Regions from separate parts of the Alteromonas sp. G5_S2_22_S1 genome, predicted to be linked through region 3. Evidence: predicted binding sites of a transcription regulator. Region 3 holds the regulator's gene; each other region holds the start of a gene.
What was found. Region 3 encodes FliA, which starts transcription of late flagellar genes. Its sites were predicted from a motif close to CTAAAGNTNNNNNNNNNNNNGCCGATA; they were not measured.

Region 1: a site for FliA is predicted at 2,003-2,029, ahead of ACTRWF_RS02490 (DUF3530 family protein). Genes of this name have one in related genera too.
Region 2: a site for FliA is predicted at 4,526-4,552, ahead of ACTRWF_RS05120 (flagellar protein MotY). Genes of this name have one in related genera too.

The regions. Positions count from the first base shown of each region.
Region 1 is NZ_JBQKUJ010000002.1:51,201-58,805, reverse strand. Features, by position in the region: gene rapA (RNA polymerase-associated protein RapA) at 1-1,191, shown strand, start outside; gene rluA (bifunctional tRNA pseudouridine(32) synthase/23S rRNA pseudouridine(746) synthase RluA) at 1,231-1,947, shown strand; gene ACTRWF_RS02490 (DUF3530 family protein) at 2,111-2,995, shown strand; gene ACTRWF_RS02485 (hypothetical protein) at 3,139-3,462, shown strand; gene ACTRWF_RS02480 (AmpG family muropeptide MFS transporter) at 3,560-4,906, shown strand; gene ACTRWF_RS02475 (sensor domain-containing diguanylate cyclase) at 4,935-5,912, opposite strand; gene ACTRWF_RS02470 (response regulator) at 5,909-6,979, opposite strand; gene ACTRWF_RS02465 (thymidylate synthase) at 6,989-7,605, opposite strand, start outside.
Region 2 is NZ_JBQKUJ010000003.1:174,095-181,699, forward strand. Features, by position in the region: gene ACTRWF_RS05095 (M20/M25/M40 family metallo-hydrolase) at 1-396, shown strand, start outside; gene ACTRWF_RS05100 (hypothetical protein) at 680-859, opposite strand; gene cspE (transcription antiterminator/RNA stability regulator CspE) at 998-1,210, opposite strand; gene gloA (lactoylglutathione lyase) at 1,683-2,090, shown strand; gene glpQ (glycerophosphodiester phosphodiesterase) at 2,219-3,379, shown strand; gene ACTRWF_RS05120 (flagellar protein MotY) at 3,473-4,345, opposite strand; gene rnt (ribonuclease T) at 4,735-5,367, shown strand; gene ACTRWF_RS05130 (peroxiredoxin) at 5,489-6,094, opposite strand; gene ACTRWF_RS05135 (bacterioferritin-associated ferredoxin) at 6,370-6,564, shown strand; gene ACTRWF_RS05140 (TonB-dependent receptor domain-containing protein) at 6,682-7,605, opposite strand, start outside.
Region 3 is NZ_JBQKUJ010000003.1:310,587-318,191, reverse strand. Features, by position in the region: gene flhB (flagellar biosynthesis protein FlhB) at 1-141, shown strand, start outside; gene flhA (flagellar biosynthesis protein FlhA) at 331-2,430, shown strand; gene flhF (flagellar biosynthesis protein FlhF) at 2,460-3,893, shown strand; gene ACTRWF_RS05740 (MinD/ParA family protein) at 3,899-4,765, shown strand; gene ACTRWF_RS05735 (RNA polymerase sigma factor FliA) at 4,762-5,493, shown strand; gene cheY (chemotaxis response regulator CheY) at 5,530-5,913, shown strand; gene ACTRWF_RS05725 (protein phosphatase CheZ) at 5,948-6,703, shown strand; gene ACTRWF_RS05720 (chemotaxis protein CheA) at 6,716-7,605, shown strand, end outside.

The DNA of each region.
Region 1 (7,605 bases), on a different contig from region 3:
ATTGGCAGTGAAGGCCGTAACTTCCAGTTTGCCCACCATTTGGTGTTGTTCGATTTACCCATTACACCTGATTTACTGGAACAGCGCATTGGTCGACTCGATCGAATTGGCCAAACGCAAACAGTACAAATTCACGTACCGTATCTTGCTAAGACCGCGCAGCATGTGTTGTTAGATTGGTACCATGAAGGACTAAACGCATTTGAGAAAACCTGCCCGACAGGCTCTGGCGTATTCGATGACGTTAAACCGTTGCTTGTTGGTGCATGCTTACATCCCGATGATATGAGCGCTCGTGATGAACTTATCAATATGAGCGTAACGCTGAACAGCCAGCTTGTAGCGCAGTTGGAGGCCGGACGAGATCGCTTACTAGAGTTAAATGCCTCTGGTGAAGGGCGCGTAGAGCAGTTACTCGAAGACATTGTTACCCTTGATAGCGAACAAGATCTATCGCGCTTCATGGGCCGCGTGTTCGACGCTATCGGTGTACAGCAAGAAGAGAAAGGCAACGACTGCTTTATTCTTATGCCTACCGAGTCTATGGTGAGTCAGCTTCCTGGCCTTGACCCTGAGGGAATGACAGTCACCTACAAGCGCCGTGTGGCAACAACCTTAGAGAACGTGCAGTTTCTTAGCTGGGACCACCCTCTTGTTCATACCGCCATTGACGTTATCCTTACGGATGTTCACGGCAAGAGTAGCATGGGCTTTATTGCTGAGCCGTCGCTGCCAAAAGGCGCATACTGGATAGAGGCGTTATTTGTTCTTCATGCTCAAGCGCCAAAAGCGTTGCAGCTTGGCCGTTTCTTACCGCAGACGCCGGTACGCGTATGCTTAGATGCACAAGGAAATGCGTCTGACTTAAGCTTCGATGTGAAACGTAAGATTGGACGTAAAATTTCAGCGCAGCTATTGAAAGCCCTGCAACAGCCACTTGAGTTGGCTATTGAGAAGGCGCGTAAGCTTGCCCACCAGCAGGCCAATCAAAAGCAGCACGACGCGTTGAATACCATGCACTTGACCTTGGGCGAAGAAATTCAACGTTTACGCGACTTACAAAAGCGCAATCCAGCGGTGCGAGACAGTGAAATTGAGTTCATTGAAACGCAAATGAATGCCCTCGATAAGGTAATTCAGGAAGCTGATGTTCAGCTAGATGCGTTGCGAATTGTGGTAAACAATCCGTAACGCTCCTCCTTAACGGCTACTTATAAGTGACACAACGCAATGGCTAACCCGAGCTTTGTTTATAACCCACCAATGACGCCTTATCTTGATATTTTGTATCAGGATGAGGATATGGTGGTAGCACACAAACCCAGCGGGCTATTGAGTGTTCCCGGTAAAGCACTAGAACACCGCGACTCTCTGATTAGCCGTGTTAACACTGTGTACCCCACTGCTACCGTGGTACACCGGTTAGATATGGCCACTTCGGGTATTTTAGTACTGGCACTTAACAAAGACAGTCATCGCCATATCTCTAAGCAGTTCGAGCTTCGGCTAACCCAAAAACGCTATTTCGCGCGGGTTCACGGCCATATAGAGGAAGATTCGGGCGAAGTAGACTTACCCCTTATCTGCGACTGGCCTAATAGACCAAAACAAATGGTGGACTTCGAACGGGGCAAAAAAGCCATTACGCGGTTTGAAGTCATTGAGCGTGCCACTGACGATGCAGCGCGCCGCTATACCTTAGTGGCGTTATATCCCATTACAGGGCGCTCACACCAACTACGGGTACACATGCTAGCCTTGGGCCACCCAATCTTAGGTGACCGGTTGTATGCTCATGACGAGGCGCTTAGTATGGCCCCTCGCCTTCAACTTCACGCTGAAAGTTTAAGCTTGACTCACCCAACATTGGAAAAGTGGTTACATTTTAAAACCCCTATCCCGTTTAGCCATTATCGCCCGAGCGCCCTTTCTATTGATAGAGACTAGCGTTAATTTGCCTTTTACTATGACGTGCCCCCCCCGTTATTCTTTTTAACCATTGCTATAGTTTTTACTTAGAGTGCCGATAACTGTTTCAGTTATTGGTACAAACGAAGCAACGGGTAAAGCACCAGTTAATGGGTAGAACTAAAAGGTAAATCTCTCTTCTATGAAAAGGCAAACTATCCTTCTGTTATTTGCTGTCATCGTATCCCTCTTACCTATGACGGCGCACAGCAACTTTCTGAAAGACGTTAGTAATGCTTACTTACCTGGTGAAGTAAGAACAATCATGGTGGGTGAAGGCGAAGCACCGATCATTGAAATAGGGGCCAAAACACCACTGCCTCTTGGTACAGCCATAGTTCTTACCGAACCTTTCCCATCTAGCCTCACACTTTCACAAGGCAATAGCCTTGCCGATTTGCTCGCAGAAAAAGGCTGGAACGTAGTCATTAGCCCTTTTCATTTACCCGTAACACCCAGTGAGCCAATAAACGAAGATACGATTCCTGGTTCTTCGAATGAGGGTGATAGCGCGCCTTCATCACAACCCAATGAGATACACCCTCGTAGCAATCAACTCACACAATACCTTAGCTTCGAAATGACCGTTACTTCGCTCACGCTTCAACTCAGCGCGTTGAATAATTATTTACAGGACCGAGGCGGCTATCGCATGGTAATAGCCCAAGGCATGCTTGCCACCACATTTTTGTCTGCCACAGAACAACAGCCCGCCTTAGACCCAGATACATTCATTGCCATATCGCCCTTTTGGCCCGAAGAGTCAACCAATAACTTAGTAATAGAAACCATGGCTCAGGCCAACTACCCTGTCCTAGATGTTTCTCTTAACAACTTTAATGATTGGGAGAGCAATACCACATTAAAAAGGAAAATTAGAGCAAAAAACGCACTAAAGTTGCACTACCGGCAAATAAATATTCCAAATAATTCTTTAACCTTTAGTATAAGAGATATTCACAAACCCCCACAAATTCAGATGGTTGCAAATAGCGCCATAGGCTGGACTCGCCACTTGGGCTGGTAATTTATTCACCTACCGATTAGGCTAAATTAGCACCCAAAACAGTTACCTAAGTATTTCAGACAAAATAATACCCTGCCCTGGCACGTGGTAACTGCGTTATAGACTATAATATTTCATAGCAAACAGAGACGGTTGAATTACTTGTGAATGTTCAAGATTTTGTAGACAACAAAGCAAAGCAGCTGTGTTTCTATTTGAGAGCATTTTGGCAAGGAGAGCTTCCTATCGAGGAGATCGAGCTATTTTTCTGGGATAGTATGGAAGAGTGGGGCCAAATTGAATACACGTTAACCCAGCCCTATACACAAAAAGAACGGGTGTTTTGGCATGTACTTCATCAAGTGCATTACTGGAACGAAGAGAAACTGACAAAAGATCAGTTTCTCATTGATGAACTTAATAACTGCGTCAATTTTCTCGAAGGATTAGGTCATTGCCCTTTGGACTGCGTGGGGATACGCCCTTAGGCTCCCGTCTACGGCAAAAATAAGTGACCAACAACGTCACAGGATGTCGATACTTACCTATTGCCGCTCAATGGGTTATTGCTAAACCTCGTACTTCGTGGCTCAATATGCTTTTGAGTTATTGCCAAAGGCTGAAGTTTTGCTTACCGCTTTAAAAACGTTCAACGACAAACGCTATTTAAGTATTTTTCTGTTTGGTATTTCCAGCGGTTTCCCTTGGATAATGATTGGCTCAGTGCTATCAGCGTGGCTAAAAGACGAAGGCTTGTCCCGCTCTGCAATCGGCCTTTTCGGAATTATCTTTGCCACTTACTCATTCAACTTTTTATGGTCGCCCCTTGTAGATAAGCTCAAGCCACCACTATTAGGTCAGCGTAAAGGGTGGATTTTCGCTATGCAAGGCTGCATCGTTTTACTCTGTCTTGGTATGTCGCAGCTAAGTGCAACTTACGACTTGTATTACGTAGCGTTAATTGGTCTGCTCATTGCTGTAGCGTCAGCTACACAGGACATCGCCATTGATGGCTTTCGCATCGATTGTGTGGAAAAAGAGGATAAAGACGGTATGTCAGCAGCGTCCTCTGTGGCGACGGCTGGCTGGTGGACAGGGTATGGTGGGCTTGGTGCCATACCGTTTTTCTTGGCCGACTTAACGACGTGGTCATGGCCCAACATTTATCTTTTGCTAAGCGTAATAATGGTACTTTTAATGTGCGCTACGTGCATAGCAGATGAACCTCAGATTGATAGAGAGGCTTTGCTTGAAAAGATAACAGACGCCAACGCTACGAGCTCGCCACTTGTCTATTGGATTAGAACCACGCTTATCACGCCTTTTGCCGAGTTTTTTAACCGCAATGGTGTGAAACTAGCAGCGTCGTTTCTGCTTTTCATCTTTCTATTTAAAATTGGCGAAGCATTTTTAGGGCGCATGAGTATCGTTTTTTATAAAGAGGTAGGGTTCTCCAACAGTGACATTGCCACCTATTCGAAATTACTCAACTGGTGGGTGACCATTGTTTTTTCTTTGTTAGGAGGCTTAGTTAATATTCGCTACGGCATATATCGAGGGCTGATGATTGCGGGCGTCGCCATGGCGGCGTCGAATCTTCTTTTTGCGCTGATTGCGCAAACGGGCCCATCCACCTCGTTACTCGCCGTCACGGTGATCGTTGATGGGTTTACCGGCGCATGGAGTACGGTAGGGATGGTCGCTTTTATCTCGCTGCTGTGCAACAGAGCCTTTAGCGCCACTCAGTATGCGCTGATGGCGTCATTAAGTGTAGCCGGCAGGACATTGGTTGCCTCTAGCAGCGGTATTGTTGTTGATAGCTTAAACGGCAACTGGAGTTTATTTTTCATCATTACTGCCGTAATGGTTATTCCAAGCCTTTGCTTTTTGTATTCAATTCGTCACCATATAAAGCGCGTGGAAACGGCTTAACACTCTAACTAGCTTGCCTGTTAGCAAGCTAGCGTTGGCTTGTATCATAAACGCGATATTGATTTCGACCGCTTTCTTTTGCGTCATAAAGCGCCTTATCTGCGCATTCTAACCATGCCAGAGGGCCTTTAAACGCTGAACAAAATTGGGCAAGACCAAGGCTGACGGTGAAATTTATCGACTCGCCTTCGTGCTCGACCACCAAACGCTGTGCGAGCTGACGAATTCGCTCAGCGACAATACGCGCATCTTCAACGGTAGAGTCATTGAGGATAATCGCGAACTCTTCTCCACCATAGCGCCCGGCTAAATCGGTTTCGCGCACACAGCGTTTTATCAAAGCCGCTAGCATTTTTATGACCTTGTCGCCCGCCTGATGACCGTAGGTGTCATTAATGCGTTTAAAGTGGTCAATATCTAGCATAACTGCCGTGCTAGGCTTGTCTCTTCTAACGCAAAGCTTATACATTTCGTCAAAACGTTCTTGCCAGTAGCGACGGTTGAATAGCCCGGTTAGGCCATCTACACGGCTCGCTGTTTTAAGCTCTTGATTGAGGTGCTCCATACCTAGCTTACCTAGCGCTTGCTCTGTCACATCGTATACAAGCATACAAAAACGCTCCACATTGCCATCTTTATCAACGATGGGAAACATGGTCACGTTCTGATACATATACTCAGCAGCACAGGTAACGGGGCGATTACAGGCAAATTTGAATAGGTAAGGGCGCTGCTCCCAAATAATAAACACGGGGCTTTTCAAATTAAAAACCGGGTCGACCTTGGTTCTAAGCCACTTTTCTTCTATTTCAGGAAAGTGGTCAAACAGGCTATGCCCGATTATAAAATCGACTTTTTTAGCACTGTGGTTTTCTAAAAATTTGTTCCATACTTGTACGGTGAAGTTTCTATCGAGCACGGCAATACCAACCTCAATAGAATCTAATAATTCCAAGGGAACTTGAGATACCGCACTGCGATTCAAAGTATCAATGGATGCATTCATAGACCTTCCTTGTCATCTGTATCGTAGCTATCGTCAAGTAGGCGCGAATAGACCTGACTCATGGCATCGCCGGGAAATAGCAGCAGTAAATCAAAGGAAATATCTCGCGCTTTGATTGCATAGCCTATTTCAATAGCCATAAGTTTCCCCCAACGTTGTACGTTATCGCTTAGCAGCGCTGATAGGCCTTGATGCTGCCCCAATAACACAGGGTGTGTGTGACTAAACGCCACCTTTAGCTGTTCTGATAACCCGTTTAAACACGCCCCTATTAGAATATTAGACACGTCCATAAGGGCTTCTAGCGCTAGTTTGTCAGATGACGCCGACGGCGGGTACTTAAGCAGCTCAACAATGTTTTGAGAGTTCGTATCGTTAAAGATTACCAGTGCTTCCCCACTAACCCCCTCACTAATGAACCCTTTTGAAACCGCAGACACACTCTCGTTGCGGTTAATCTCGGCTACCGCCATGGAAAGTTCGTTGCTTTCAATCAGATTAACATTGGGAATGGGCAGGTCAATAAACTCACCAAGTAGCTCTGCTAAGCTCTCGCCTGCCCGCCCCATGGCAATGTTCACCATTTCGCGACAGGCGTCTAACTTTTCTTCGGTGCTTGTAACACGTTGACTTGCGGTAGCCTTAGTTTGGCTAGCTTCTTCTACTTTTTGTAATTTGGCACCAGAAGAGTGCGTTTCTCCACTGTAAATACCATAAGACGATAAAATATGGCTGAGCTTATCGTTGTCGATAGGCTTTCGAATAAAGTCCAACGCACCCAAGGCGAGCATCTTTTCTCTCGCTTGCGCCTGAACGTCACCAGAAACCACAATCACTAAACACGGAAGGTCGTGCTTGCGAATTTCTTCCATTGTTTGGTAGCCGTCCATTACCGGCATGTTAAGGTCTAGAAAAACTACATCGCCTTTGCCTTCTCGAATAAGCGTCAAAGCTTGCTCGCCATTTTCAGCAAAAGAAATATCCACATCCCAGCTATCGGGCAAGCTACGCGCCATTTGACGCCTAGCGAAACCTGAATCGTCGCAAATCAATATTGGAGTACTCATGGATACTCCTTATATGGCAACAGGGGCTTTAATATGTGGGTGAGATTGATAATTTTTGAGCGTAAAGTCGTCGAATGTGAACCCAAAAATATCTTTTACTTCTGGGTTAATTTCCATTGTTGGACGTTCGAACGGTTCGCGACTGAGCTGTAGCTCTACCTGCTCAAGATGGTTTGAATACAAGTGAGCATCGCCCAACGTATGGATAAAGTCACCAGGCTCTAAATCGCACACCTGTGCAATCATCATAGTAAGTAGCGCATAGCTTGCAATATTGAACGGAATACCTAGGAAGATATCACCGCTTCGCTGATAAAGTTGGCAGCTTAGCTTTCCATCTAGAACATAGAATTGAAAAAGCGTATGACAAGGTGGCAACGCCTGTTTACCCATGGCGGCATTTTCTTTTGGCGAATAGTTAGTATCTGGCAATACCGCTGGATTCCAGCCACTCACAATAAGGCGACGTGAATCAGGGTTGTTTTTAATTTGCTCTACAACCTCGGCAATTTGGTCGACTGACGTACCGTCACCGCGATCCCAGCTACGCCACTGATGACCGTAAACAGGGCCAAGTTCGCCTTCATCTGTGGCCCACTCATCCCAAATCTTCACGCCATGTTCCT
Region 2 (7,605 bases), 140 kb from region 3:
TTTGCTTATGCAAAGCAGCATGAGAAAAATCTAAGCAATCACGTTTTGGCGACTGAATCTGATTTTGGCGCGCAAACTATTTGGCAACTTGTGTCTAATGTTAACCCTGAAGCTACGGTGTTGGTCGATGAAATCGCCAAAATCTTATCGCCACTGCGCATAATTCGCGGTGGTTCAGACGTCGCTGGTGGCGGCCCTGATATCATTCCACTGGCAGCTAAAGGCGTACCCACTATTAGACTAAATCAAAACGGTAGAGATTACTTCGATTTGCACCACACGCCAGATGATACCCTCGACAAAATTAACCCGGATGAACTTGCACAGAATATTGCGGCTTATGCAGCTAGTATCTATTTACTTGCAGATTCAGACGTAAAGTTAAAAACCAAATAGTGGTTCGTCGCTATACGTTGTTTTAACAAGAGACGCTATTTTTTGGTCAGCATGCTAATCGGTGTGCTGACCTAAGCGTTTTAACCCACTACTTTTTCTTATTTATGTTTGTTGCTTGAACGCACTAAGCTTTTTCCAATGGGCTTTAAAAACGTATTTTTACCGCCACTGCCAACAGCATTAAGCATAATCTGACAATGCGACTAGGAGCGAAGATTATTGCTCTTATATAAGCGCGTGATAATTGATAATTTTTCCACTCAAATACAAGGCTGACGGACGTTTAAGATGCTTGAACTAACTGGTCAACAAATCGCCTAACTTCTTCACGCGATGACAAGACTACGTGTCGATAAGTATTTGCTTGTTTAAAGGCTACGGTGGTTTTATTTGTGGAGATATTTGAAATTAACGCAGGAGGTATTGCGTCAATGGTGGTAGAAATAGAATTTTGAAATTGCATATTAAGTACTTCTTTATTGATATTGTTTGTTTTGAATTCCTCGCAGGTTGTGTTAAGAAATTTTAAAACGAAAATTAGGCCCTTTAACATCGCTTAGCGATAAAAAGAGCCCATCTTTATTAGATAAGCTTTATGGTCTTATCGAACAACTACGTTAGCAGCTTGTGGACCTTTTTGGCCTTGTTCAACTTCAAAGCTAACTTCTTGGCCTTCAGCAAGAGTTTTGAAACCGTCAGAAGCAATTGAACGGAAGTGTACGAATACATCTTTGCCGCCAGCTTCAGGTGTTAGGAAACCAAAACCTTTTTCTTCGTTGAACCATTTAACTGTGCCGTTTACTGAATTAGACATAATAAAAACCTTTTTTAAAAAAATTGATGTTGTGGTGAAAGTCACCGAATAGCAATAGACATAACCAAGCTAGTAAAGCAGTTGTATATCTAAATAGAACTTCAATTTGAAGGAATAAAGAAAGGTACAGCGCAGTATTAGGTAAAGCATAAAACATATCTAGAGCGGGATTGAAGGTACAGGTAAACCAACGCGATGTCCAACCTTTTCTCGATTATTTTTAGTCACGGCGCTTGTTAACGTATTTTATTCATCGATACACGTACTTTTTAACAGGCTAGGAAAAATTGTAATGCTGTCTTAAAGCGTTAACATTCATCTCTTAATATAAGCACGTGGTGTCTTTAGCTAACTCGGTGATTATACTAAAAAGCTGTTTCTAATACGGTTTCTTGACGTAAGCAACATTCAACACGCGCTAATATTGTATTATGTCCTTAGCTTTTACTTTCGTCACAAATAGGAGTTTGTTATGCGAATGCTTCACACCATGCTTCGAGTTGAAAACTTGGAAGCGTCTTTACACTTTTATACCTCACTTATGGGGATGCGCCTATTGCGCCAGTCTGAGAACAAAGAGTACGAATACACGCTGGCGTTTGTAGGCTACGGTGATGAGTCTGATAGCACAGTGTTAGAGCTTACCTACAACTGGGGCGACAATACTTACGAAAAAGGCGACGCTTATGGCCATATCGCCATTGAAGTTGATGATATCTATCGCTTCTGTGAGAACCTCGAAGCAAACGGCGCCGATGTTTATCGAAAACCAGGGCCGGTAAAAGGCGGTTCCACTGTTATAGCCTTTGTGCGCGACCCCGATGGTTACGCCATAGAGCTTATTCAAAACAAATCAATCTCGCTAGAACAGTCGCACTAATTATTCGTGCCTGTGGCTTGCATTGAAAGCATTTTTTCAGGCACGAATTATGGCTTCGGATTTATGGGCACAATGTAAGTTCATAGGTTACACGGCAGAGATAAATGACAACATGGAGCGATATTGTCATGCTACACAAACGCTTAGGCTTTTTTAAGAGCACGACGGCAATTGCCACGTCACACGTAAATTCAACACAGCAAACACATGGTGATTGGCTTGGGCGCTGTATTTATTGTGTTAGCGCTAAAGCGCGTAACATAATGCCCGCAATTGCACTGGCTGTTTCAAGCTACATAGCAGCTCCAACTTTGCATGCCGACACTCACGAACTGACTAGTGCTCAACGCTTCTCAGTCATCGCTCACCGCGGTGCTTCTGGCTACCTACCTGAGCATACTCTTGAAGCCGCTACCCTCGCCTTTTCTTTGAAACCTGACTTTATTGAGCAAGATGTAGTTATTAGCAAAGATAATGTTCCCGTGGTACTTCACGATATTCATTTAGAAACCGTGACGAACGTTGAAGCTGTCTACCCTAAGCGCCACAGAGCCGATGGCAGGTATTACGCGCGAGACTTTACCTTAGAAGAGTTACGAAACCTACGGGTTCACGAGCGAGCAAACAGCGATGGGAAACAAGTATTTGAAAATCGTTATCGCGGCCAACAGGCTCAGTTTACCCTTGCTACATTAGCAGAGCACTTTGAATTAATCAGCGAACTAAATCGCCAATTTGGTACTTCAGTAGGCGTTTACCCCGAAGTCAAATCGCCTGCTTTTCATAGTAACGAAGGGGTCGATGCTAGCAAAATTGTTATCGATATGCTGAATACCTATGGCTTTGGTGGAGAAAGTGGCAACAGCTATCTTCAGTGTTTCGACTTCAAAGAGGTGAAACGCATTCGCGAAACACTAGGCTATAAAGGCAAAGTGGTTATGCTTATTGGCGAAAATGATTGGGGCGAAAGCGACACCGACTATGACTGGCTTCGTACTAAAGAGGGTATGGGCGAGGTAGCTTCTTATGCTGATGGCATTGGCCCATGGCTAGGCCACTTACTGAACAAGAAAGCAATGGCAGAAGGAAAATTAGAAGCGGCAAAATGGCTTGAATACGCCCATGATAATTCGCTGACCATTCATCCTTACACCTATCGCGAAGACGCTTTGCCTGCAGGCATGACAGGGACACAGCTGTTAGAAGCGTTAGAGAATGTAGCTAACGTCGACGGCGTGTTCACCGACCATGTTGTACCGGTTACCAGGTGGCGTGCACAAAAGGACTAAGTATTAAAGGTATGGGCGCTTTATATTCAAATGCAGTGTGTATGCGCATATTGAGTTAAAGCGTCTGGCGGTTAGGCACTGTAACTTAAAAAGCTACGACTTAGAAAGCCTAACCACTACGCGACGGTTTTGGGCACGGCTTTCACGTGTATCGTTAGGCGCGATGTGACGTTTTTCGCCATGTCCGGTCAACTGAATTCTGTCTTCTGGCACACCTAGCGTGGTCAAGTAGCTCTTCACTTCGTTAGCCCGACGTATAGAAAGCTGCTCATTGTTCCATCGGCCACCATAGCTATCGGTATAGCCGTCTAATAGTACAAGTTCTAGCTCACTGTCTTCTTTCAAATACTCACCTATCATGGTTAAGCGTTTTTGCGAGTATTTGGTCAGTTCTGTACTGTTGTTTTGATATGACAGTACGGTATAAGCAATGTCGTCGAAATTGAATGGCAGTAAGTTAGACACACACTTTACAAATTCTTGGTATACCCCAGAAAAGTTACTCGCATTTAATGCAACACTCACCTGATCGTACTTGTTGTACCAATCTTGGTAATAAATAGTGGGCCAGAAACCTTTTTCAAGTTCAGACAGCATTGTCCAAGCGGCGTCCTGCGGTAAGTCACCGTTGTACTGCTTGCGGATAGACATATCGGCTATAGGTTTTGGCGCTACGCCCGGCATCCACTTTGGTGGAACGGAATAAACAGCAGCCATATCGAATTTACTCGGTAGTAAATGCATGTCTAGCTCAAATTCCATATTCAATTGCTTTGACGCCGTGCTGGTAAACATAGCCTCGCCATAACCTGGTAATTCGTGGTTCAGTGTACACTGAAGACGTGTGTCGGAATCGATGCGCCAGTTGGAGCTTTCAATGGTCGCAGAATATTGTCGCATAGCAGCGTGGGAAGATAGCGACCCCACAATCCCCATCAAAGCGATATATTTTAATTTAGACACCATACTTCGACACCATAACGAAAATCAGACTAACACGGGTATGGGTTACGTTAACCGTCAACCACGTTTTCAACAACTTGCGAGAGCGCACACAAGCAAGTGAGCATTCGTCGGCATATCTATTTCAAGACAGGTACTAAAAGAACAAGAAATAGCGACGCACGTTAAGACGCTCTACATAACTATCGTCCAAAGTGTAGAAAAGTTTAGCGTTTAATACCATTCGCGTTTCAGGTTTTTGCTACTATCCTGATTTATAAACAATAGCGTTTCAATTGAAACTGGCAACTCGGTGGCATCCTTGCGATAATTCAGCTATTACATACATTTCGCATGTTGGTGCGCATTAACGCCACCAGCCAGTTTTCTCAATCTAGTCTACAAGAGTGTTTATGTCTGCCAACCCGCCCCTTCTTTCCCAGCGCTTTAGAGGTTATTTCCCCGTAGTTATTGATGTTGAAACTGCGGGCTTTAATGCGGGAACCGACGCCTTGCTGGAGCTCGCGGCAGTTACGGTAAAAATGGATGACGACGGCATTCTCCATCCCGATGAAACCTTTCACTACCATATAGATCCGTTTGAGGGCGCTAATCTAGAACCGGCAGCGTTGGAATTTAATGGCATCGATCCGAATTGCGCCTTGCGCGGGGCAATTGAAGAAAGTGAAGCCATGAAGGACTTATGCAAAGGTATCCGAAAGGCGCAAAAAAACGCTGATTGTCAGCGCTCGGTGATTGTTGCCCACAACGCCACTTTCGACCAGAGCTTTGTAAATGCGGCAATAGAGCGTTGTAACATCAAACGCACGCCGTTTCACCCGTTCGTCTCGTTTGATACCACCAGCCTTGCCGGCCTTGCGTTAGGGCAAACGGTGTTGGTTAAAGCCTGCCGCGCAGCGGGAATCGCTTTTGATCAAAGTGAAGCGCACAGCGCACTATACGATGCCCAAAAAACAACCGAACTATTTTGCTTTATGGTTAACCGGTACAAAGCATTAGGCGGATGGCCGGTAGAAAATGATTAAATGAACAAGGTATTTAAGATACTGGTATTCATACTGGGCTCACTCAACACGTTTTAATTTATAAGCTCAAACAAAAACAGCGCCTAAAAGCGCTGTTTTTTCTACTCTTCAAGTAGCTAGCTTACAGCTTGTCTGCTTCTTCAGATAGGTACTTAGCTACACCTTCAGGCGAGGCGTCCATACCAGATTTACCTTCAGTCCAGCCTGCAGGGCAAACTTCACCGTGCTCTTCGTGGAACGCCAGTGCATCAACCATACGAAGCATTTCATCAACGTTACGGCCAAGAGGAAGATCGTTAACCACTTGGTGACGCACCATACCTGCCTCGTCGATTAAAAATGAACCGCGGAATGCAACACCATCTTCCGGATGCTCAACATCGTAAGCTTGACAGATATCGTGTTTAACATCAGCCACGAGAGTGTACTTAACTGGGCCAATACCACCTTGATTTACTGGGGTATTTCTCCAGGCATTGTGTGAGAATTGAGAGTCGATAGAAACACCGATCACTTCAACACCACGTTTTTTGAACTCGTCAAAACGCTTGTCAAAAGCGATCAGTTCAGAAGGGCAAACGAAAGTGAAGTCTAGCGGATAGAAGAACACAACCGCTTTTTTACCTTTGATTGCTTCGCTTAACGTAAAAGAATCAACAATTTCACCGCTACCTAGTACCGCTGCAGCTGTAAAATCAGGTGCCGGACGGCCAACTAATACACTCATGAGTCTCTCCATTTATATGTGGATTGTAATAATAGAAGTGATTGCGTTGCGCGACCACTTAAAATAGATATTGCTAGCTTGGGAGATAGGTACGATTACTAAAATAACAATATTAAACAATGCGTTTTTTCACTGATCCTACCAATAGGGGTTCATTCGCTAAACTTTAAGCACAGATTTTCATCATTCACCCTTTATTAAATTTGCCAATATCTACTTGCCAAACTAATGAATAGCAATTATTATCATTTACAGATTCATTTGGAGTACGTTTAATGTTTGTTTGCATGTGCTATGGGGTAACAGATAAAAGCATTCGCGCGGCGGTTGAAGAAAACGGCGTGGGAAATATGCGTGAGTTACGTCAACATTTAGAGCTTGGCTCGCAGTGCGGTAAGTGCATTACTATGGCACAACAAATTATTGACCAAACCATCATTGATGAATCATTATTTAAAGACGTAGGTTAAAGTAAGCAACCTAATACTTAACCTTTCCGGTCCCTTCTCCCTCTTGTAACGCGTTTCTTTGCTACGACACATTCAGCATATATATTGACACCAAAAGCAGCGGCCATTACCGCAGTGTTAATTAAAGGTGTATTCGATGCCTGCGTAATAAAAAGCGCCGTTAATGCCGCCTGGAGATGTAGGTGGATAAAGCGCGCCAACCTCGCCTTGAAACGGGTTTTCGTCAGGCAGTGCATCGAACAAGTTTTGCGCGCCTAGCGTAAGCTGAATGTGTGGTTGTACTTTCCAAGCGAGTTGCGCGTCAAACGTCGTTAATGCACTGCCGTATATATCCATTCCCGCCGATGCATCGAGGTGGTCTTCGTAAAACTCACCATAGTAGTTTAATCGCCATGTTAGCGCCCAGTTACCTTTGAGCTGCTCAAGGGTAACGCTTCCCCTGTGAGCCGGGAGGTTATCTTCTAGCATACGAATGCGCGACGGCGTTAAGTTAGGCAAAAGCTGCATTTCATCGTTAACTAGAGCAGGATAAAGCGTAAGGCGTTCCACCTGCGTATCTGTCCAGTTGTAAGCGAGTAATAACGCGTTAGCCCAGTCATTGTATGAAAAACTGTAGTTTACAACTAAATCTACGCCCTGGGTCTTAGTATCAAAATCATTAGTAAAGTATTTTGCTGCATTGTACTTAACTGCATCTGGCCTTCCCTGTGCAACCAGCGCGCTAATATCTTGTTCAGTCAACGGAATCGCTGAGGTGGTACTGATGCGATCTGAGAGGCGAATATTGAAATAGTCGAGCGTTGCGAAAAAGTTGTCGCTTGCCTGCATGACCATGCCCAGACTGAAATTGACCGATTCTTCTGGTGTAAGTGGTGTCGCGCCGAGCTGTAATGAAATGAGGTCCGTTGGCGGCAAGGTGGCTTGGTCTTCAAGCCCATTAACGCCATAAGCAGTTGTTACATTAATCACGTTGCTCTGGCCCACTGTCGGCGCTTTGAAGCCTGTATTAACTGACCCTCGCAATGCAAAGGTGTCGTTAAG
Region 3 (7,605 bases):
GAAATACCCAACGCCTTGTTTATGGCGGTAGCGCAAGTTCTCGCCCACGTGTATCAGCTTAAAGCTCACAGAGCAGGTAAAGGTAAACGTCCCAAGCCATTGAAACGGGATCTGCCCATCCCTCCCGAGTATCGCCGATAACACAGCCTTCCCCGCCAAGTTAGCATGAAAAAGATGCGGGAAAATGGACGGTTGTTAAAATAAGAAATGCCGTTAATTTAGGCAGTTAGTGCTGCTGCAGAAGGTGTTTGCTAAAGCTGGCACGTATGTTGAAACCCGCCTATCAGAATAGAATTAAGCGTCAATTTTCTGATAGAGAGACAATACGCAATGCAGTTATCCGGTTATCTTCAGCGTTTCGATAAAAATCAGCTGCAAAATTTCACCAGTGGTTTAGGCGCGCCTATCGTCCTCTTAGCCATAATGGGCATGGTTATTTTACCTATGCCGCCGTTCTTATTAGATGTGCTGTTTAGTTTTAATATTGCCTTGTCTCTGGTCATAATTTTGGTGGCAGTACTCACACAAAAACCTGTCGATTTCGGTATTTTCCCGCTTGTGTTGCTTATCGCTACAGTACTGAGACTGGCATTGAACGTAGCGTCTACCCGTGTTGTTCTGCTTTATGGGCACGAAGGGGGGGATGCTGCAGGTAAGGTTATCGAGGCCTTTGGAGCAGTGGTTATCGGTGGTAACTATGCGGTGGGTATTGTTGTTTTTGCTATTCTTCTAATTATTAACTTCAAAGTGGTTACCGCGGGTGCCGGGCGTATATCTGAAGTAAGTGCTCGCTTTACTTTGGACGCCATGCCAGGTAAGCAGATGGCAATTGATGCCGACTTGAACGCCGGCTATATCGACCAAGACCAAGCCCGTCAGCGCCGAGAAGAAATCACCGCAGAAGCCGATTTTTACGGCTCGATGGACGGTGCGTCAAAATTCGTAAAGGGTGACGCGGTCGCCGGTCTTTTCATTATGTTGATTAATATCGTCGGCGGGTTATTCATCGGCATGATCCAGCACGATTTGAATTTTGGTAGTGCTATTGAAATTTATACCATCCTTACTATCGGTGATGGGCTGGTTGCTCAAATACCTTCACTTCTGCTTTCTGTAGCGACCGCGATAATTGTTACTCGTGAAAACGAAACCCAAGAAATGGGTAAAGAGATCCGCGGACAATTAGGCAACACACAAGCGCTTTATATTGCATCGGGCGTGCTATTTGTGATGGGTATTATTCCAGGTATGCCCCACATTGCATTTTTAGGGTTCTCGTTTTTAATTGCGGGCGTTGCCTATTGGCAGACAGTTCAGCAAAAGAAAAAGGCTGCGGCACCGTCGGTCCCTGATAATGTGATGAAAGACGACACGGTGGCGCCAGAGGTTAAAGAGCTGGGGTGGGATGACGTTCAGCAGGTTGATACTATCGGGTTGGAGGTCGGCTATCGATTAATACCACTGGTTGATAAATCTCAAGGTGGCGAATTGTTGACGCGCATAAAAGGGGTGCGTAAAAAGCTCTCCCAAGAACTTGGTTTTCTTATTCCCCCAGTACACATTCGCGATAATTTAGATTTAGAGCCTAATACCTACACCATTGCTATGCTTGGCGTCACCATTGGCGACTCTGTTATCAGTCATGATGAAGAGTTGGCTATCAACCCCGGGCAGGTCTTCGGCAAATTAGAAGGTCGCGCCACCAAAGACCCTGCGTTTGGTTTAGATGCGGTGTGGATCAAGCCGAATAAACGAGAACACGCGCAAACCTTGGGGTACACCGTTGTTGATGCAGCTACCGTTGTGGCTACCCACCTCAGCCAGTTGTTAACTAACAATGCTTATCAGCTACTTGGTCACGAAGAAGCGCAGCAGTTACTCGATATGCTGGCTAAGCAGCACCCTAAATTGGTGGAAGGTTTAGTACCAGATATCTTGCCGCTAAGCACGGTGGTAAAAGTGCTTCAAACCCTACTATTTGAGGGCGTGCCTATTCGCGATATGCGCACTATTGTTCAAACCTTAAGTGAATACGGCACTCGCAGCCAAGACCCGGATGTATTGGTCTCTGCCGTTCGTATTGCGCTTAAACGTCTTATTGTCCAAGAAATTACCCAAGGGGCAAAAGAGATACCTGTCATAACCTTGGCGCCAGAGTTGGAACAGATGTTGCACCAGTCACTTCAAGCAGGTGGCGAAGATGGCGCTGGTATCGAACCAGGTTTGGCAGACAAGCTGCAAAAATCATTGCAGCAAGCCAGTCAGCAGCAAGAGTTAGAAGGAGAGCCTGCAGTACTCCTAACCTCTGGCATGCTGCGACCCGTTCTGTCTCGCTTCTTAAAGTATTCGGTTGTTGGGCTCCATGTGCTTTCTTACCAAGAAGTGCCTGACGACAAACAAATAAAAATAGTCAGTTCGGTCGGTCAATAATCTGACACTGGGTGATTGGAGAGGTTGCAATGAAAATTAGACGTTTCTTCGGCAAAGATATGCGTGAGGCGTTAAGCCAAGTTAAAGCTGAATTAGGCAGTGATGCAGTGATCATGTCGAACCGCAAAGTTGCCGATGGCATTGAGCTTGTTGCTGCCTATGATAAAGAGCCTGAAGCAAAACTCTTCACTCCTAAAACATCGCCTAAAGCAACCCCTAAAGCATCAGGTCAAAAAGCCGTGCCTAGCTTAAGTGAGATTATCGGTGATGATGGCCCCGACAGTTTAAAAGCTCTGTTAGAAAAGCAGCACGGCGGTAGTGCGCCTTCATCAAGTAATGCTTCAGCATCGCAGTCGCATTCAGCCAACCATAATCAGCCTATGTCTGCAAATGCGAGACATGCCAACGAAATTGCGTCACACCTTGATTTCTCAGAAGCCTTTATTGATGACGTAGAAAGCCAGCACCTTGCACAAGACGAAGGTAGAGCAACAACGTTTCCTGACCACCAAGCGTCAAGCTTAGACGAGGCACCCGTCTCTCAATCTGCAGAATTGGCGCAAATTAAAGAAGAGTTAGCGTCGTTGCGCGATGTTTTACAATATCAGGTTGCAGACTTGATGGAAGCAAAAAACAAGCGTCAAAAACCGGTACATCAATACTTGATTACCCGCCTAACGGATATGGGGTTAAGCAGTGCACTTGCCAGTCAGTTAATTAGCTATACACCAGCACACTATAATGAACGAGACGCATGGGTTTATCTTCTTAACCTATTGGCTAATCGCATAAATGTGACAGGAAACGATATACTTAGTGCGCAAGGTGCAGTTGCCTTAGTCGGACCGACGGGCACAGGTAAAACAACGACGGTTGCAAAACTAGCTGCTCGCTATGCACAAAAGTACGGTGCAGAGTCAGTAGCAATGATTACCATAGATACGTATAGAATTGCGGCCTATGAGCAGCTCGCGACATACGGAAAAATTATTGGCTGTACGGTGAGAAAAGCGCAGACTAGTGAAGAACTTGCGGATTTATTATTCCAACTTCGTCATAAGCGTCTAGTATTGATTGATACGGCAGGATTTAGCCAACGGGATAGCCGTTTAATTAAACAGATTAAGCAGTTTGATAATGGTCAAATGCCTAAAGTTAAAAAATATTTGGTAGCGCAGGCTAATACACAATATCCTGCCCTACAGCGCATTATTAAGGCTTATGATGATATCGAACTAAGTGGCTGTATTTTCACAAAGTTAGATGAATGCTACTCTTTAGGAGAGGTATTGAGCGCTGCAGTAGAATATCAACTGCCGGTTAGTTATGTCACCGACGGTCAGAAAGTACCTGAAGACATTAAGATTGCGGAGGCGAAATCTTTAGTTTCTGCCGCTGCAAAGCTTTATAAAAAGTACGGTTTGAATCATACTAGTGGCAACAACGCAATTAAAACAGCATAAGCAGTATGATTGACGACCAAGCGAGTAGCTTAAGAAAAATGAAGCAATCACGGTTAATCAAAGTTATCGCCGTCACCGGAGGTAAAGGTGGCGTAGGTAAAACAAATATTACGCTAAACACCGCTATCGCTATGGCGAAGCAGGGTAAGCGAGTTATGGTTCTCGACGCCGACCTCGGGCTGGCGAACGTAGACGTAATGCTAGGTTTACGGGTTGAGAAAAACCTTTCCCACGTGCTATCTGGCGAGTGCACACTTGATGAAGTGTTAGTCACCGGCCCCCATGGTATTAAAATTGCGCCTGCCACCTCTGGCACGCAATCAATGGCAGAATTATCGCCAACGCAGCACGCGGGTCTTATCAGAGCCTTTAGTGAATTGCGTTCGCAAATCGATGTACTTATCGTAGATACCGCGGCCGGTATTTCAGACATGGTGTTGAGTTTTTCAAAAGCTTCTCAAGACATCATGGTCGTGGTTTGCGATGAGCCCACCTCGTTAACTGACGCCTATGCCTTAATAAAGATTCTTAATCGTGAGCACGGTGTATTTCGCTTTAAAGTTGTGGCGAATATGGTTCGCGATGTACGGGAAGGTCAGGAATTATTTAGCAAATTAAGCAAAGTGACAGGGCGTTTTTTAGATGTTGCACTAGAATTAGTGGCAACCGTACCTTTTGATGAGAATATCCGCAAAGCCGTGAGAAAACAAACGGCTATTGTTGATGCGTATCCGGGTTCTCCCGCCGCTGTTGCTATTACTCAGCTTGCGAGTAGAGCCCTTACGTGGCCCATTCCGGCACAACCGGGCGGTCACCTAGAGTTTTTTATTGAACAACTCGTTGCAGAAAAAGCAGTAGGAAGTCAGCGTTGAACAGCAAGGCAGCCGCTTATCGTCAACAAACCGATAAATCGCAGTTAGTCGAACGACATGCGTCATTGGTTAAGCGCATTGCGCATCACTTGATGGCGCGATTGCCGGCCAGTGTTCTTGTTGATGACCTGATCCAGTCGGGTATGATTGGCTTGCTAGAAGCTGCGCGTAACTTCGACGGGTCGAAAGGCGCGAGCTTTGAAACTTTCGCAGGCATTCGCATTCGTGGTGCTATGCTAGATGAGATACGTAAAGGCGATTGGACCCCGCGTTCAGTGCATAGAAATGGACGTGCTATTACCGAGGCTATTTCGCAGGTAGAGAGCGAAACAGGCCGCGATGCGAGAGATTCTGATATTGCTGATAAGCTTAATGTAAGCTTGCAGGATTATCACCAAATGCTTAATGAGGTTAATGCGGGAAAGCTGGTAGGTATTGAAGATTTAGGTGTGTCGGAAGATGTAATTACTACTGAGCAGAGTAGAGGTAGTGATGCGCCGCTTGAAGATTTAATGCAAGGCGCGTTTCAAAAAGCGCTTGCCCATGCCATTACGACATTACCTGAACGAGAAGCAATTGTTCTTTCACTGTACTATGATGAAGAACTGAACTTAAGAGAAATTGGCGAAGTTCTTGATGTTAGTGAGTCAAGAGTCAGCCAAATTCACAGTCAGGCCATGTTAAAACTCAAATCACGAATGAAGTCGTGGCAAGCTGACGAAGAATAGAAATTAATAACAATTAACCCCTCATTGGAGGCTATTTTGGACAAAAGCATGAAAATTCTTGTGGTTGACGATTTTTCAACCATGAGACGTATCATCAAAAACCTGCTTAAAGATTTAGGTTTTTCTAACATCCAGGAAGCGGATGACGGAAGCACTGCATTGCCTATGCTGCAGCAAGGTGATTTTGATTTCGTTGTTACCGATTGGAACATGCCAGGAATGCAAGGTATCGATTTGCTGCGCGCAATAAGAGCCGACGACAAACTTAAGCATTTACCTGTACTAATGGTAACTGCAGAAGCGAAAAAAGAGCAAATTGTTGCCGCTGCACAAGCGGGCGTTAACGGCTATGTCGTTAAACCATTCACCGCTGCAACTTTAAAAGAAAAATTAGATAAAATTTTCGAACGTTTAGGTTGATCCAGACGCTCACCAGATAAATGAGGTTTACTGGATGACAACGAATGTAAACGTTCCAATTTCGTTAGAAGAGGCCAAACAGCTTGTCACCTATCTGGAAGAAGGTGACAACGCGTCTGCTAACGCTCTACTTGAAGCTGCCTCAATGAAGGAAAACGTTGAGCTATTTGCTGAAGTAGGAAAGTTAACGCGTCAACTCCATGACGCGTTAAATAATTTTCAAATTGACGACCGCATCAAAAACTTAGCTACCGACGATATTCCCGATGCACAATCCCGCCTAACCTACGTAATTGAAGAAACCGAAAAAGCAGCTAATACTACAATGGACGCTGTGGAAGCGAGTATGCCGATAGCGGAAATGCTGTCGGTGCGTATCGAAAAAGTGATGCCTGAGTGGAAAAAGCTCATGAACCGCCAAATCGAGTTGGGCGAGTTCAAAGCGTTATGTGCAGATTTAGACGAATTATTGGAAGACGGTTCGCTTCAGTCAGCTAAACTTACACAGTTACTTACCGAAGTATTGATGGCTCAAGGCTATCAAGACTTAACGGGTCAAGTTATCCGTCGCGTTATCGACCTTGTAAAAGAGGTAGAAGATAGCTTAGTTAATATGCTAACCATGTTTGGCGAGCGCGAAGGTGAAGAACAAACTAAACCATCTAGCATTAAGGCCGATAAGGTTGATGGTGTAGAGGCAGAAGGCCCAATTATTGACGCCGAGAAACGCGATGATGTCGTTTCTGGCCAAGATGACGTAGATGATCTTCTGTCTAGCTTAGGTTTTTAGGGGAGCGGGCGCATGTCGTTTGATGTTGACGAGGATATATTACAGGACTTTCTGGTTGAGGCTGGAGAGATACTTGAACAATTACAAGAACAGCTCGTTGATCTTGAGAACAATCCTGAAGATGCGGATTTGCTGAATGCAATTTTCCGTGGATATCACACAGTTAAAGGTGGAGCGGGCTTTCTTTCGCTCACAGAGTTAGTAGAAATTTGTCACGGTGCAGAAAACGTTTTTGACGTAATGCGCAATGGACAAAGAACCCTAACCCCAGAACTGATGGATATTATTTTGCAGGCCACTGACGTGGTGGTAGAGATGTTTGAGCGGGTTAAAGCTCGCGATCCACTCGAACCTGCAGATGCACACCTTGTCGACTTATTGCACAAATTAAGTCGCCCGGAAACGCCAGATGAAAACATTTTTGGCGCCTCTGAAGAGTCAGCCACTGCACCTGAGTCAGTTGTTGCGGAGCCTGAACTTGTCATTGAAGAACCTACAGCGCAAGTGCCTAGCGGCACAAGCGACGGTGGTATTGACGAAATAACCGAAGATGAATTCGAAGCGTTACTCGATGAACTTCATGGTTCAAATGCGCCAGGTCAATCTTCTTCAGCAAGTAAGCCATCAGTCGCGCCAGCATCACTTTCAGCACCCACGACACCGACCGCTGGCGGCGATAGCGACGATATCACCGACGAAGAATTTGAAGCGCTTCTCGACGATTTACACGGCAAAGGCCAGTTCGCAACTAGCGCTGCTCCTGCCTCTGAACCTAAAGCACCGGTAGCGCCCGCACCATCGAACTCAAGCAGCGATGAAGAAATTACTGACGATGAGTTCGAAGCACTTCTTGATCAGCTGCATGGTTCAGGTCAAGGCCCTACGCAACAAAGCACAGCGCC